Regions from separate parts of the Vibrio sp. 9-16B-A1 genome, predicted to be linked through region 2. Evidence: riboswitches for the same ligand, from Rfam matches in the RefSeq annotation. Region 2 holds a riboswitch; the other holds the start of a gene.

Region 1 (6,167 bases), on a different contig from region 2:
TATTGATTTGCAAGGTTTGAGGTTTTTTGATTTGTGTTTTTTTATCAATTTGACAGCCCGGGATTTATCTTGCAATCTTAACTTCGAATTTAGCGGAATCGGCTTTGACACCAGATGTTCGAATCGGTTCCAACTAAACACAAAAAAATATATAGGGAACCGAAACGGAATTCCCATCTAAGAAAAGGCAGTGGATTATTATGAAAAAGACTCTAGTAGCTCTAGCAGTTATGGCAGTAGCTGGTACCGCTAACGCAGGTATCGAGCTGTACAACAAAGACGGCGTTACCGTAAACATGAAAGGTGACATCGAAGTCCAGTACGTTCAGGCTATCGGCAACGAAGAAAAACTGAAGCAAAAAATCGATGATGCTGACTTCGGTTTCGATACCCGTTACGCAATGGATGACGCAACTCAGGTAGGTTTCTACTACGAGTTCTCTGGCGCTGACAACGATAAAAATAACCCAGGTCAAACTGGCACTTTTAAAGTTGGTAATGTTTACGTTGGTTTCTACAACGACCAGTTTGGCTCTCTGAAAATTGGTAAACTGGACACTCAACTGGATGATGCTGGTATTGGTTCTGATTACCTGTTCGGTATCACCAAGTTCTTCAAAGACGCTGGTTTCGGCGGCCATGAAGCAGTGCGTTACGATCTGGACAAAGGTGATTTCTACTTCGGTCTGGGTGCGATTCAGAACAAACATAAGTCTAACACTGGCCTTAAGGGCGAAGATGGTACTCACCTTGATGCAAAAATTGGCTACCGTGTAGCTGATTTCGATGTTCGCGCATTTGCTGGTCAGTCTAAGATTGATGAAGCTGCTAACACAAATGATGAGAAGCTGACTCTTCTTGCTCTGGAAGCTACTTACTCTGGCGTTGAAAACCTGAACCTGCAAGCTGCAGTTTACAGTGGCGACCTGAAAGAAGCAGATGCTAATGCTAAGACTTACGCTCTTGCAGCAGACTACACTATGAATGCATGGAAATTCGCTGGTGCATTCAGCCGCGTAGATGAGAAAGGTGACAACGACTTCAACACTTGGTTCCTGAATGCAGGTTACACGATTGCTCCTTCTACTACTGCATACGTAGAGATCGGTGACAACAGCAAAGACAACACTGATATGGGTTACGGTATCGGTATTAAAGCTGAATTCTAATCTGAGTTGTTAGAAGTAACTGATTGTAAAGCCACCTTATGGGTGGCTTTTTTATTGCGACAGAGTTCACCAGAAGGCTGTAATATGGAGTTCTGGTTCTTTAGCGCAGCAATGTTTAAATTATTGGCTATGTGTTGAACGGGGTAGAGGTATGAACTTGAAGACATGTTTTGCTTCATTAGTTGCGGGTGTTTTGGTTAGTTTTGGTATATCAGCAGCGGATATAGTTCCTGCTAATGGCGTTAGCCTTTTGTTCGTTAATGGTGTTGAGGCTGACAGCAAGATGAAACCAGCCAAGTTGAAATCCGGGCTTAACCAAATTGTGGTTGAAATGGATAAGTCAGTTGGAAAAGGGGGAGGGGATGCACGGTTCACCTCTGCGCCATACGTCATTACTTTCAGTGCTGGTGTTAATGATATTAAGGTTAATCATCCAAAAGTGTACAGCGTAATCCACGCTGAACAGGTATTTAAGGGTAACCCAAGTTGGCGCCTGACAGCCGATGGAAAAGCCGTTGAGCACCAAAGTGATAAGTTAAAAGGCAAAGAAGGCTTCATGCCTTATTACGAAACCGAAAAACTGTTGGCTGAATACAATGCGCAAAACAACATCGACCTCGGTGTAGCAGCCGTTGCGGTATCAGCTTCCGAAGCTGTAGCCCCGGCCAAAACCAAACCAGCCAAAAAACAAAAAACACAACAAAAAGCCGCAGCCAAAACCAAACAGCCTCACCCTCAGGCACTGGAACAGCTGAAAGCCTGGTACCTGAAAGCCTCAGCTGAAGACAAAAAAGCCTTCCGCAAATGGGTCATCGACCAGGAATAATTGCTTAATCAGACAGAGCCGGCGTGCTCTGTCTGGTCTTCCCGCCTCTCTAAATCCCGCTTCCCGCTTCTCGTCTCTTCTTTTTTTTTGGGGCAAACGTTTGCTATCCTTGGCTATATTGCTGGGGATTGGCTGGCAGGCTAAAATCTCCGTCCCGACATGTCTCCTTACAGTTTAACGATACTATGAAATTTCCCGGTCAACGCAAATCCAAGCACTATTTCCCCGTTCATGCCCGCGATCCGCTGGTGAGCCAGGCTCAGACCAGCAAAAAAATGTCGCGCACTCATATTGTTGGTATTGACCAGACTCTGGTGGATATCGAAGCTAAGGTAACGGATGAGTTTATTGCCAAATTCGGTTTAAGTAAGGGACATTCTTTGGTTATTGATGACCAGACCGCAGAGGCGCTTTATTCGGAACTGAAAGAAGAAAACCTGGTAACCAATGAGTATGCAGGCGGTACTATTGGTAACACGCTGCACAATTATTCGGTTCTGGCTGATGACAAATCTATCCTGCTGGGCGTAATGAGCAGCGATATTCAGATTGGCAGCTATGGCTACCGTTACCTGTGTAACACATCAAGCCGCATGGATCTGAACCACCTTCAGGGTGTGAACGGTGCGATTGGCCGCTGTTTTGCCCTTATCAGTGAAGACGGTGAGCGCACCTTTGCGATCAGCGAAGGTCAGATGAACCAGCTTCACCCGGATAATATTCCTGAGCACATCTTTAAAAAAGCTTCTGCTTTGGTTCTGACAGCTTACCTGGTGCGCTGCAAAGATGGTGACCCAATGCCGGAAGCCACCATGCAGGCGATCGAATACGCGAAGAAACACGATGTTCCTGTTGTTCTGACCCTGGGCACCAAATACGTGATTCAGGATGATCCGGAATACTGGCAGCAGTTCCTGAACGATCATATTTCAGTGGTTGCGATGAACGAAGATGAGGCTCAGGCCCTGACTGGCGAGGATGACCCTCTGCTGGCCGCTGACAAGGCGCTGGAGTGGGTAGACCTGGTATTGTGTACTGCTGGCCCTGTAGGTCTGTATATGGCTGGTTACACTGAAGACAGCGTGAAGCGTCAGACCAGTCTGCCACTTCTGCCTGGTGCGATTGCTGAGTTTAACCAGTATGAGTTCAGCCGTCCGGCAAAGAAAGACTATGTGGATAATCCTATTAAGGTTTACTCACATATCGCGCCTTATATGGGTGGCCCGGAGAAGATCAAGAACACCAATGGTGCGGGTGATGCTGCACTGTCTGCTCTTTTGCATGATATGGCCGCAAACCGTTATCACAAAGATAATGTGCCAAATTCAAGCAAGCACCAGCAGTCATTCCTGACTTATTCTTCATTCTCTCAGGTATGTAAGTATTCTAACCGTGCGAGCTATGAAGTGCTGGTTCAGCACTCTCCGCGTCTGTCCCGTGGCCTGCCGGAAAGAGAAGACAGTCTGGAAGAGGCATACTGGGAAAGATAATCAGAACCGGAAGATATAAAAAAAGAGCGCTTATGCGCTCTTTTTTATTAATTAAACAAATATAAACTATTTGATTAGGAAATCTTCCAGGTTTGCACCGTTGTCCAGCTCTGCCTGAATTGCAGAAGGTGTACGGCCCTGACCAGTCCAGGTTTTTCTTTCGCCATCTACGGTGTACTCGTATTTAGCCGGACGTGGTTCACGTTTTTTCTTGGTTTTTGCTTTGCCTTCGCCAGACATTGCTGCAATCAGGTCTTCCAGTGCAATACCTTCTTTAGCAATCATATCGGCATATTCAGCCAGTTTAGCTTCGCGCTCTGCTTTTGCAGCTTCTTCTGCTTCAGCAGCTTCACGACGCTCTTCAACAACTAAAGTTAATTTTTCCAGCATTTCCTCAAGAGTTGAGAAATCTACATCGCGGGCAAAAGCACGCAGGCTGCGAATATTCAGCAGAGTCTTAGTAATATCTGACATGACAAATCCTGTTTAATTATTTTGTTAACGCTTTAATCATAACAGCGAAAATAAAGAATACAATATTTCCTCTGGTAAATACTTATATATTGTTGTGTGTATATCATAAAAATGACACTTCCCTGACTTTGGAACTTAAAAAAGGCGGTATTCACGGGTGCGCCAGTAAGTGTAACTGGTTGCATTGTGTGCGGTGAGCGCTATATCTGGCAAAGTGTAAATAAGCATTAACTTTGTATTGCAATACCGCTCAGGTCCGGTAGTATTGCCCGAACCTGATTTGAAAACTCTGTATAAAGAGCTTTTCAACGTAGAGGTGCGGTGGCTATCAGTATATGCTCTTAGGGTGACACCTTTGAGGAGCACAGAAAGGAGCCATACGCCGAAGTGACAGAGCCGGTCGAAGCCTGTCGCTGGGGTTATCTCCGAACAGGAATAACACTGCCATAGTCTATATTGTTGTTAAACTATGGAGCGCTACTGTAGGGTTGGGTGAAGTGTCTGCTTCCCTGTCGCTTGTTCAACTATGCCTGTACCCGGGCTGTCTGCAGTAGATCTCTGACCAAACACTGGTTAATGAAGATCATGAATACTATCGATTATACTAACTCTGCACTCTCGCTGTTACCGCCGTTAATAGCGCTGGGTCTGGCTATTCTTACGCGACGCGTACTGATTTCTCTTGGTGTCGGCATTTTGCTTGGCGCTGTCCTTCTCCACGACTATTCCGTGACTGCCTCAGTTTCCTATATCGCTTCTACTGTCAGCGGACTGGTTATTGAAGATGGCGGTATAAACAGCTGGAATATGAGCATTATTGCTTTCCTTATTCTGCTGGGTATGACTACCGCTCTGCTGACACTCTCTGGCGGTACCCGAGCTTTTGCTGAGTGGGCTCAGGTCCGGGTTAAAAGCAAACGTGGCTCTAAGCTGCTGGCGGCCTCTTTGGGTGTTTTCATCTTTGTTGATGATTATTTCAACAGCCTGGCGGTCGGTGCGATCTCCCGTCCTGTGACGGATCGTTTCTATGTTTCCCGTGCAAAGCTGGCTTACGTTCTTGACTCTACCGCAGCACCAATGTGTGTGCTGATGCCGGCATCGAGCTGGGGCGCATATATTATGACCATTATTGGCGGTATTCTGGTTACCCACGGTATGACCGAATATTCAGCCCTTGGTGCCTACCTGCGTATGATCCCTATGAACTTCTACGCTGTTTTCGCACTATTAATGGTATTCGCCGTTGCATGGTTCCAATTAGATGTGGGTCTGATGCGTCAGCGTGAAATTGAAGCGTCTCAGGGGCAAGGCTTTAATGGTGATAACGACAGCGAAGAAGCACACGATATTAATGAAGAGCTGGATATCGTCGAAAGTGAAAACGGCCGCGTTGCTGATCTGGTGTTCCCTATTATTGCGCTGATTATCGCAACGATTGCGGCAATGATTTATACAGGCGGTAAATCACTGGCTTCCAGTGATTTACCATTCTCTGTGCTTGGTGCATTTGAGAATACCGATGTAGGTAAGTCACTTTGTTACGGTGGTTTGGTTGGTCTTGCAGCTGCGCTAATTACCGTTCTGCGTCAGAAGCTCTCTTTTGCTGATATTGGTATGACAATGTGGATTGGTGCTAAATCTATGTTTGGTGCAATTCTTATCCTGTTCATTGCATGGACAATTGGTTCGGTTATTGGTGATATGAAAACCGGAGCTTATTTGTCATCTCAGGTGCAGGGTAATATTGACCCACATTGGCTGCCGGTCATTTTATTCCTGCTGTCTGGTCTGATGGCATTTTCTACCGGCACCTCATGGGGAACGTTCGGTATTATGCTGCCAATCGCTGGTGATATGGCCGGTGCGACAGATTTGGCACTGATGCTGCCAATGCTGAGTGCGGTTCTGGCTGGCTCTGTATTTGGTGACCACTGTTCACCTATTTCAGACACGACGATTCTGTCGTCTACCGGTGCGCGCTGTAATCATATTGACCACGTTGCTACTCAGCTGCCTTACGCACTGTCTGTGGCGGCCGTCTCCTGTATTGGTTTCATCGTGCTGGGTATGAGCAGCTCGGTTGCGCTCTCTTTCGCTGCGACCTCTGTGGCTTTCGTACTTGTCTGCTTTGCCTTGTCGGTGGTGGCTAAGTCCCGCCAGACTAAAGAAGCGGCGTTATAAGCGTCAAATGTTACGAGGGGAGCCGTT
Region 2 (6,167 bases):
CGACGCAAGCTGGATCACCATCAGTATTGCAGTCGCCGTGGGCTGTTATCAGGTATCCCGAACCCGCCGCCTGCGTTACTCCAAGCTGACCATTGTTTTACTGCTGTGCTGTGCTGTTCTTACCGCTCCGATTTTGCTGCCAGACGCCATCGTCGGTCAGGCGATTGGCCGCATCACCGGCCTGTGGGCCGGCTTTGCCCTGTTTGTGCTGCTGCAGCAGTTTCCGTTCAGCAATAAGCAGAAGCAGCGCCTGCTGTGGTTTATTCTGCTTGGCGTGATCATTGAGGCGTTGTTTGGCTGGGTGCAGTACCTGCTGCTCGAGCCGGGCAATCCACTTGGTTATGACACAGTCTCCAACCGGCCTTACGGGATCTTCCAGCAACCGAATGTCATGGCCAGTTTTCTGGCCACCGGCCTGGTCCTCTCCGCCTACCTGCTGGCCCGTCAGCCAAACAAATACCGCAGACAGATCAGTCAGCTTGGGCTGCTGGTATGCACGCCATTAATGACTGTTCCGCTGCTGATTGTACTGGCGTCCCGTACCGGCTGGCTGGGCGCTGTACTTGGGGTGGCCCTGATAGTGCCTTACCTGTGGCGCTTTACCACCAAACGTCGTTTTGGCGCCTGGGCTGTAAGCCTTACGGCAGGTATTCTTATCGGCCTTTATCTGCCCGCACTCAGCCAGAATGGAGATGCCGGACACCTGCTGGAGCAGAAAACCTCCCTGGAAAGTGCCCGTGAGTTTCACTTTCCACAAGCAATCGATATGATCATTGAAAAGCCGGTCACCGGTTATGGTTATGGTCATTTTGAGTCTGCCTACATGCTCTATACTGCCAGACAGCACCAGCTCAACCCTGACTACCATCCGGGGCTTCCGGCTCTGGACCACCCCCACAACGAGCTGATGATATGGGGCGTTGAAGGTGGCCTGCTGCCGGTTTTCGCCCTGGTGCTGACCGCGCTGTTTATTCTGTATAAAATATCCGGAGCACGTAAAGGTACCCGTGTGGCCATGCTGGCGCTGCTGACACCACTGGTGGTGCACTCTCAGCTTGAGTACCCTTTCTATCACTCTGCGATACACTGGGTCAGTTTTATTATTCTGCTCTACTGGCTGGATCAGCGTACTGCCAAATATCGTCAGGGTAAGCTGTCGCGGATTTCATCTGTTTTGCTCGCCTCCACCAGCCTGATTGTGCCGATCGTTACCAGCTTTTATATGCTGAGCGCGCTGCATACCAACTATATCCTGACGCAGTTCGAGCGTTCCCAGCCGCGCCAGCCTGAACTGCTGGAAAAAGTCACCAACCCGGTAGTATGGAAAGACAGGTTTGACTGGAGTGTTTACAGCACTTACCTGACGATTGGTCTGTACACTCAGGATAAAAAGCTAATCCAGCCATATATCGACTGGTCTCTGGAGATCATTCCGCAAAAGCCGCGTCCGGCATTTTATACCAACCTGATTCTGGCTTATCAGGGAGTAGGCATGGAACAAAAAGCGGAACAAATCCGGGCGGAAGCAAAGTTTCTGTTTCCGCAGAAAGATTTCAGTAAAGTGCACTATCAACCGCCTTCGGCGGCCACTTCACAGGCCGTTTCCGGTGCTAAGGCCAAATAACCGAAAGGAGAGCAAGATTGCTCTCCTTTTTTAGCTTCAGTTCAGTGAATCCTGCAGAGCCTTCAGGCACAGGGCCACGTTTTCTGCCCTTGCACCATACCCCATCAGGCCTATACGCCAGGCTTTACCAGCCAGAGCTCCCAGACCAGCGCCAACTTCCAGGTTGTAAGTATTGAGCAGATGACTGCGCACCGCCGCTTCATCAATGCCTTCCGGCACATAGACCGCATTGAGCTGAGGCAGGCGATATGCTTCATCCACCACAAAACGAAAGCCCATCGCTTCCAGGCCGGTTTTCAGCTGCTGATGCATTTGAGAATGACGCTGCCAGGCCTGCTCCAACCCTTCGGTTTTCAGTTGCAGCAGTGCTTCATGCAGGGCATACAGGCTGTTGACCGGCGCAGTATGGTGATAGCTGCGTTTCCCTTCCCCGCTCCAGTAGCCCAGTACCAGGCTCTGGTCGAGGAACCAGCTTTGCACCGGCGTTTTCCGTTGCTTTATCTTCTCAACCGCTTTAGCAGAAAAAGTCAGCGGCGCCAGACCAGGCACGCAGGAAAGGCACTTCTGACTGCCGGAGTAAACAGCATCCAGCCCCCACTCATCCACCAGAACCGGGACACCGCCCAGCGATGTCACCGTATCAACGATGGTCAGCGCACCATACTGCCTGGCAAGCCCGGCCAGCTTTTTTGCATCCGACAGGGCACCGGTTGAAGTTTCAGCATGAACAAACGCCAGCAGCTTCGCATCCGGGTGCAGCTCAAATGCCTGCGCGACTTTATCAGCGCTTACCGGTGCGCCCCATTCGTCATCCACCAGTACGACTTCGCCACCACAGCGAACTACATTTTCCCGCATCCGTTCGCCAAAAACGCCATTGCGGCAGACAATCACTTTGTCACCCGGTTCGACCAGGTTAACAAAGCAGGCTTCCATCCCGGCACTGCCCGGGGCTGATACTGCGATTGTAAACTCGTTCTCAGTCTGGAATGCGTATTTAAGCAGCTGCTTGAGTTCATCCATCATCTGAATAAACAGAGGATCGAGATGACCGATAGTGGGACGGCTGAGCGCCTGCAAAACATGAGGATAAATATCCGATGGCCCGGGTCCCATAAGGGTACGATGCGGAGGATTAAAGCTGGAAATAGTCATGGAGAGCCTTTTCGTTGTTGTTATCAGAATGTTTCAGGTTAACCTGAATAGTTTACCGCAGCAATGCGACTGAAGTCGGGTCCCTCTGATCTTTTTTTAACAATGGTAAATTTACTACAGCAAATCGGATTGACATTACCGGCGGAAAAACGTTCAATGAAAAATATGCAGAAGAGGAGCGCTGCCCAGGCAGGCCGCCAGTGGTTTCACGAACCCAGACTGGCTGCTGATGGGGAGCAGCGCCGAGACAGAGCAGTGACGTGACACTTCTCTGTCGGTTGCCCAGGCTGAATCCTGGCAACTGTCGCCACGGCGGAGCACTTCTCACAATAAAAATGTAAGTAACATTCCTCCGCCCGCTTTCTCTCTTCAACATCGGATGTTGAGTGATCCAGTATTGATCACTTGTAAATAATTTCAGGAAATTTGGGAGATCCCACCGTGAGCACTTTCACCGTTGCAAAATTTGGCGGCACCAGCGTCGCTGATTTCGAAGCCATGAGCCGATGTTCGGCTATTATTGAAGCCAACCCCGGCACCCGCCTGGTCGTGAGCAGTGCCTGCTCCGGCGTGACCAATATTCTGGTTGAACTGGCCAATGGCACCGCTGACTCCGCGAGACGCGTTGAACTGCTGTCACAACTGGCAGAGATCCATAACCGGATACTCACCCAGCTTAATAATGCAGAAGAAACAGCCGCTCTGGTAAAACAGGTGCTGGATACCGTGGCCACCACTGCAGAAGCTGCCGCCATCCAGACCAGCGATAAACTCACCGACCACCTGGTAGCCTGCGGTGAACTGATGTCTACTCACATACTGACTCAGCTGATGCGCGAACGTGGGGTCGATGCGGTCCGCTTCGATATCCGTGATGTACTGCGTACGGATGCCAACCATGGTGCTGCTGAACCTCAGCTGGACGAGATTGCCGCTCTGGCCAAAGAAAAACTGGTTCCTCTGTGTCAGCAGCAGGTAGTGATCACTCAGGGCTTTATCGGCAGCGATGCAGAGGGCTGCACCACAACCCTTGGCCGTGGTGGCAGTGACTACAGCGCTGCACTAATCGCAGAAGCGGTCGAAGCTCAGGGGCTGGAGATCTGGACCGATGTACCAGGGATCTACACTACAGACCCGCGTATTGCACCAAAAGCCTCACCGATCCCTGAGATCAGCTTCAGTGAAGCCTCTGAGATGGCAAACTTTGGCGCCAAAATCCTTCACCCTTCAACCCTGATGCCAGCCCTGCGCCATCAGATCCCGGTCTTCGTCGGTTCATCAAAAGCACCGGAAAAAGGCGGCACCTGGATCCGCCAGCAGGCAGAAACAGCGCCTCTGTTCCGGGCACTTGCACTGCGCGGCAATCAGACCATGGTTACCCTGCGCAGCCTGAACATGTTCCAGGCATACGGCTTCCTGGCGGAAGCTTTCAAGATCCTGGCGAAACACAAAGTATCGGTGGATCTGATCACTACCTCTGAAGTAAGTGTCTCCCTGACCCTGGATCAAACCAACACCGCTGGCGGGCCACCACAGCTTCCGCAGGCCGCACGGGAAGAGCTTGAAGCCATGTGCTCAGTAGAAGTAGAGCACGGCCTGAGCCTGGTGGCGCTTATCGGTAACAATATGAGTGACAGCAAAGGCTACGCCAAACAGGTATTCAGCACCCTGGAAGACGTCAACCTGCGCATGATCTGTTACGGTGCCAGCCCACACAACCTGTGCTTCCTGGTACATGAATCAGTGGCAAGAAGCGCGGTCCAGGCGCTGCATGCGGAGTTGTTTGAGTAAAAAACTGGTAACGAGGTTTCGTGATACGGGGGACGAGGACTGGCAGAGCCAGAAACAGGCTCCCGGTGCTCGGTGCTCGGTGCTCGGTGCTCGGTGCTCGGTGCTCGGTGCTCGGTGCTCGGTGCTCGGTGAGAAAGCTACCGGGTTATATCACGATCTGCAAAACAAAACCCGCAACCCCAGGACCGCGAACCACACACCATCAAGATCAAAAAAAGGAGCCGGCTGTTTAAACCCGCTCCTTTCCTTTTTTGGCACTATACCTTCACCGCGACCTTAGTTTATATTCGGCCCTAACCACTTCTCTGCTTCTTCCAGTGTCCAGCCTTTACGGCTCGCATAGTCTTCAACCTGATCCGGCTGGATTTGGGCGATGGCGAAGTAGCGGGAGTCCGGGTGCGAGAAGTACCAGCCGGAAACCGATGCGCCAGGCCACATAGCGTAGCTGGAAGTGAGTGACATACCTATGGTTTGTTCAACGTTCAGCATCTCCCACAGAGTACCTTTTTCGGTGTGTTCCGGGCAGGCCGGGTAACCTGGTGCCGGGCGGATGCCCTGGTATTTCTCCCGGATAAGATCATCGTTAGAGAGATTCTCCTGCGGAGAGTAGCCCCAGATCTCACGGCGGACTTTTTCGTGCAGGTACTCAGCAAAAGCTTCTGCCAGCCGGTCTGCGACCGCCTGGATCATGATCGCGTTGTAGTCATCGCCTCTGGCTTTAAACTCATCCGCCAGTTCCCGCTCGCCAACACCACCGGTCACGGCAAAGGCTCCGATCCAGTCAGGCTTGCCGCTCTCTTTTGGCGCGATATAGTCGGCCAGGCAGTAGTTGTAACCTTTCGGCTTCTCGGTTTGCTGACGGAGGTTGCGCAGCACATGCGCCACCTCTGTGCGGGACTCATCGCTGTAGACCTCAATATCATCACCCACGCTGGCCGCCGGGAACAGGGCACACATACCACGGGCCTTCATCAGGCCTTCGCTCTCAATTCTGTCCAGCCACTCACAAGCGTCCTGATAGAGGCGTTTCGCTTCTTCCCCGACCTCTTCGTGCTCCAGGATCGCCGGGAACTTGCCTACCAGCGACCAGGTCATAAAGAACGGTGTCCAGTCAATATAGTTACGCAGGGTCGCAACATCAAAATCATCGAATACATGCACTCCAGGTTTGGCCGGAACCGGAGGGGTATACTCCTGCCAGTCAATCGCTGCTCTGTTTGCCCGGGCTTTCTCCAGGGTTACCGGTGCCGTGCGCGGCTTCTTGCGGTTGTGCTGATCACGCACCCGTTCGTAGTCGAGGTCCAGCTTCTCCACAAAGGCCGGGCGCAGCTCATCAGACAGCAGTGAGGTACACACACCAACCGCCCGTGAAGCGTTGTTCACATAAACCACCGGCTTGTGATAGTTCTGCTCGATCTTCACCGCAGTATGCGCTTTCGACGTCGTTGCCCCACCGATCAGCAGAGGCAACTCAAAGCCCTGGCGCTCCATCTCTTTAGCGACGTGTACCATCTCATCCAGCGACGGGGTGATAAGTCCGGACAGACCGATGATATCGACATTCTCTTCTTTGGCGACTTTCAGGATCTGCTCGCAG

The links. A riboswitch is a leader RNA that binds a small molecule or an ion and turns the genes downstream of it on or off. The one in region 2 is predicted to bind lysine.
Region 1: it holds a riboswitch for lysine, as region 2 does, so the genes downstream of both, ACVB80_RS13075 (Na+/H+ antiporter NhaC family protein) here and lysC (lysine-sensitive aspartokinase 3) in region 2, are expected to answer to the same signal.

Annotation. Positions count from the first base shown of each region.
Region 1 covers NZ_JBSDZD010000007.1:116,166-122,332, forward strand. Annotated here, with positions in the region: gene ACVB80_RS13055 (porin) at 201-1,169, shown strand; gene ACVB80_RS13060 (DUF2057 family protein) at 1,321-1,995, shown strand; gene ACVB80_RS13065 (inosine/guanosine kinase) at 2,181-3,485, shown strand; gene ACVB80_RS13070 (H-NS family histone-like protein) at 3,552-3,959, opposite strand; lysine riboswitch at 4,263-4,447, shown strand; gene ACVB80_RS13075 (Na+/H+ antiporter NhaC family protein) at 4,545-6,140, shown strand.
Region 2 covers NZ_JBSDZD010000008.1:5,987-12,153, reverse strand. Annotated here, with positions in the region: gene ACVB80_RS13795 (PglL family O-oligosaccharyltransferase) at 1-1,624, shown strand, start outside; gene ACVB80_RS13790 (pyridoxal-phosphate-dependent aminotransferase family protein) at 1,661-2,779, opposite strand; lysine riboswitch at 2,943-3,110, shown strand; gene lysC (lysine-sensitive aspartokinase 3) at 3,221-4,570, shown strand; gene metH (methionine synthase) at 4,847-6,167, opposite strand, start outside.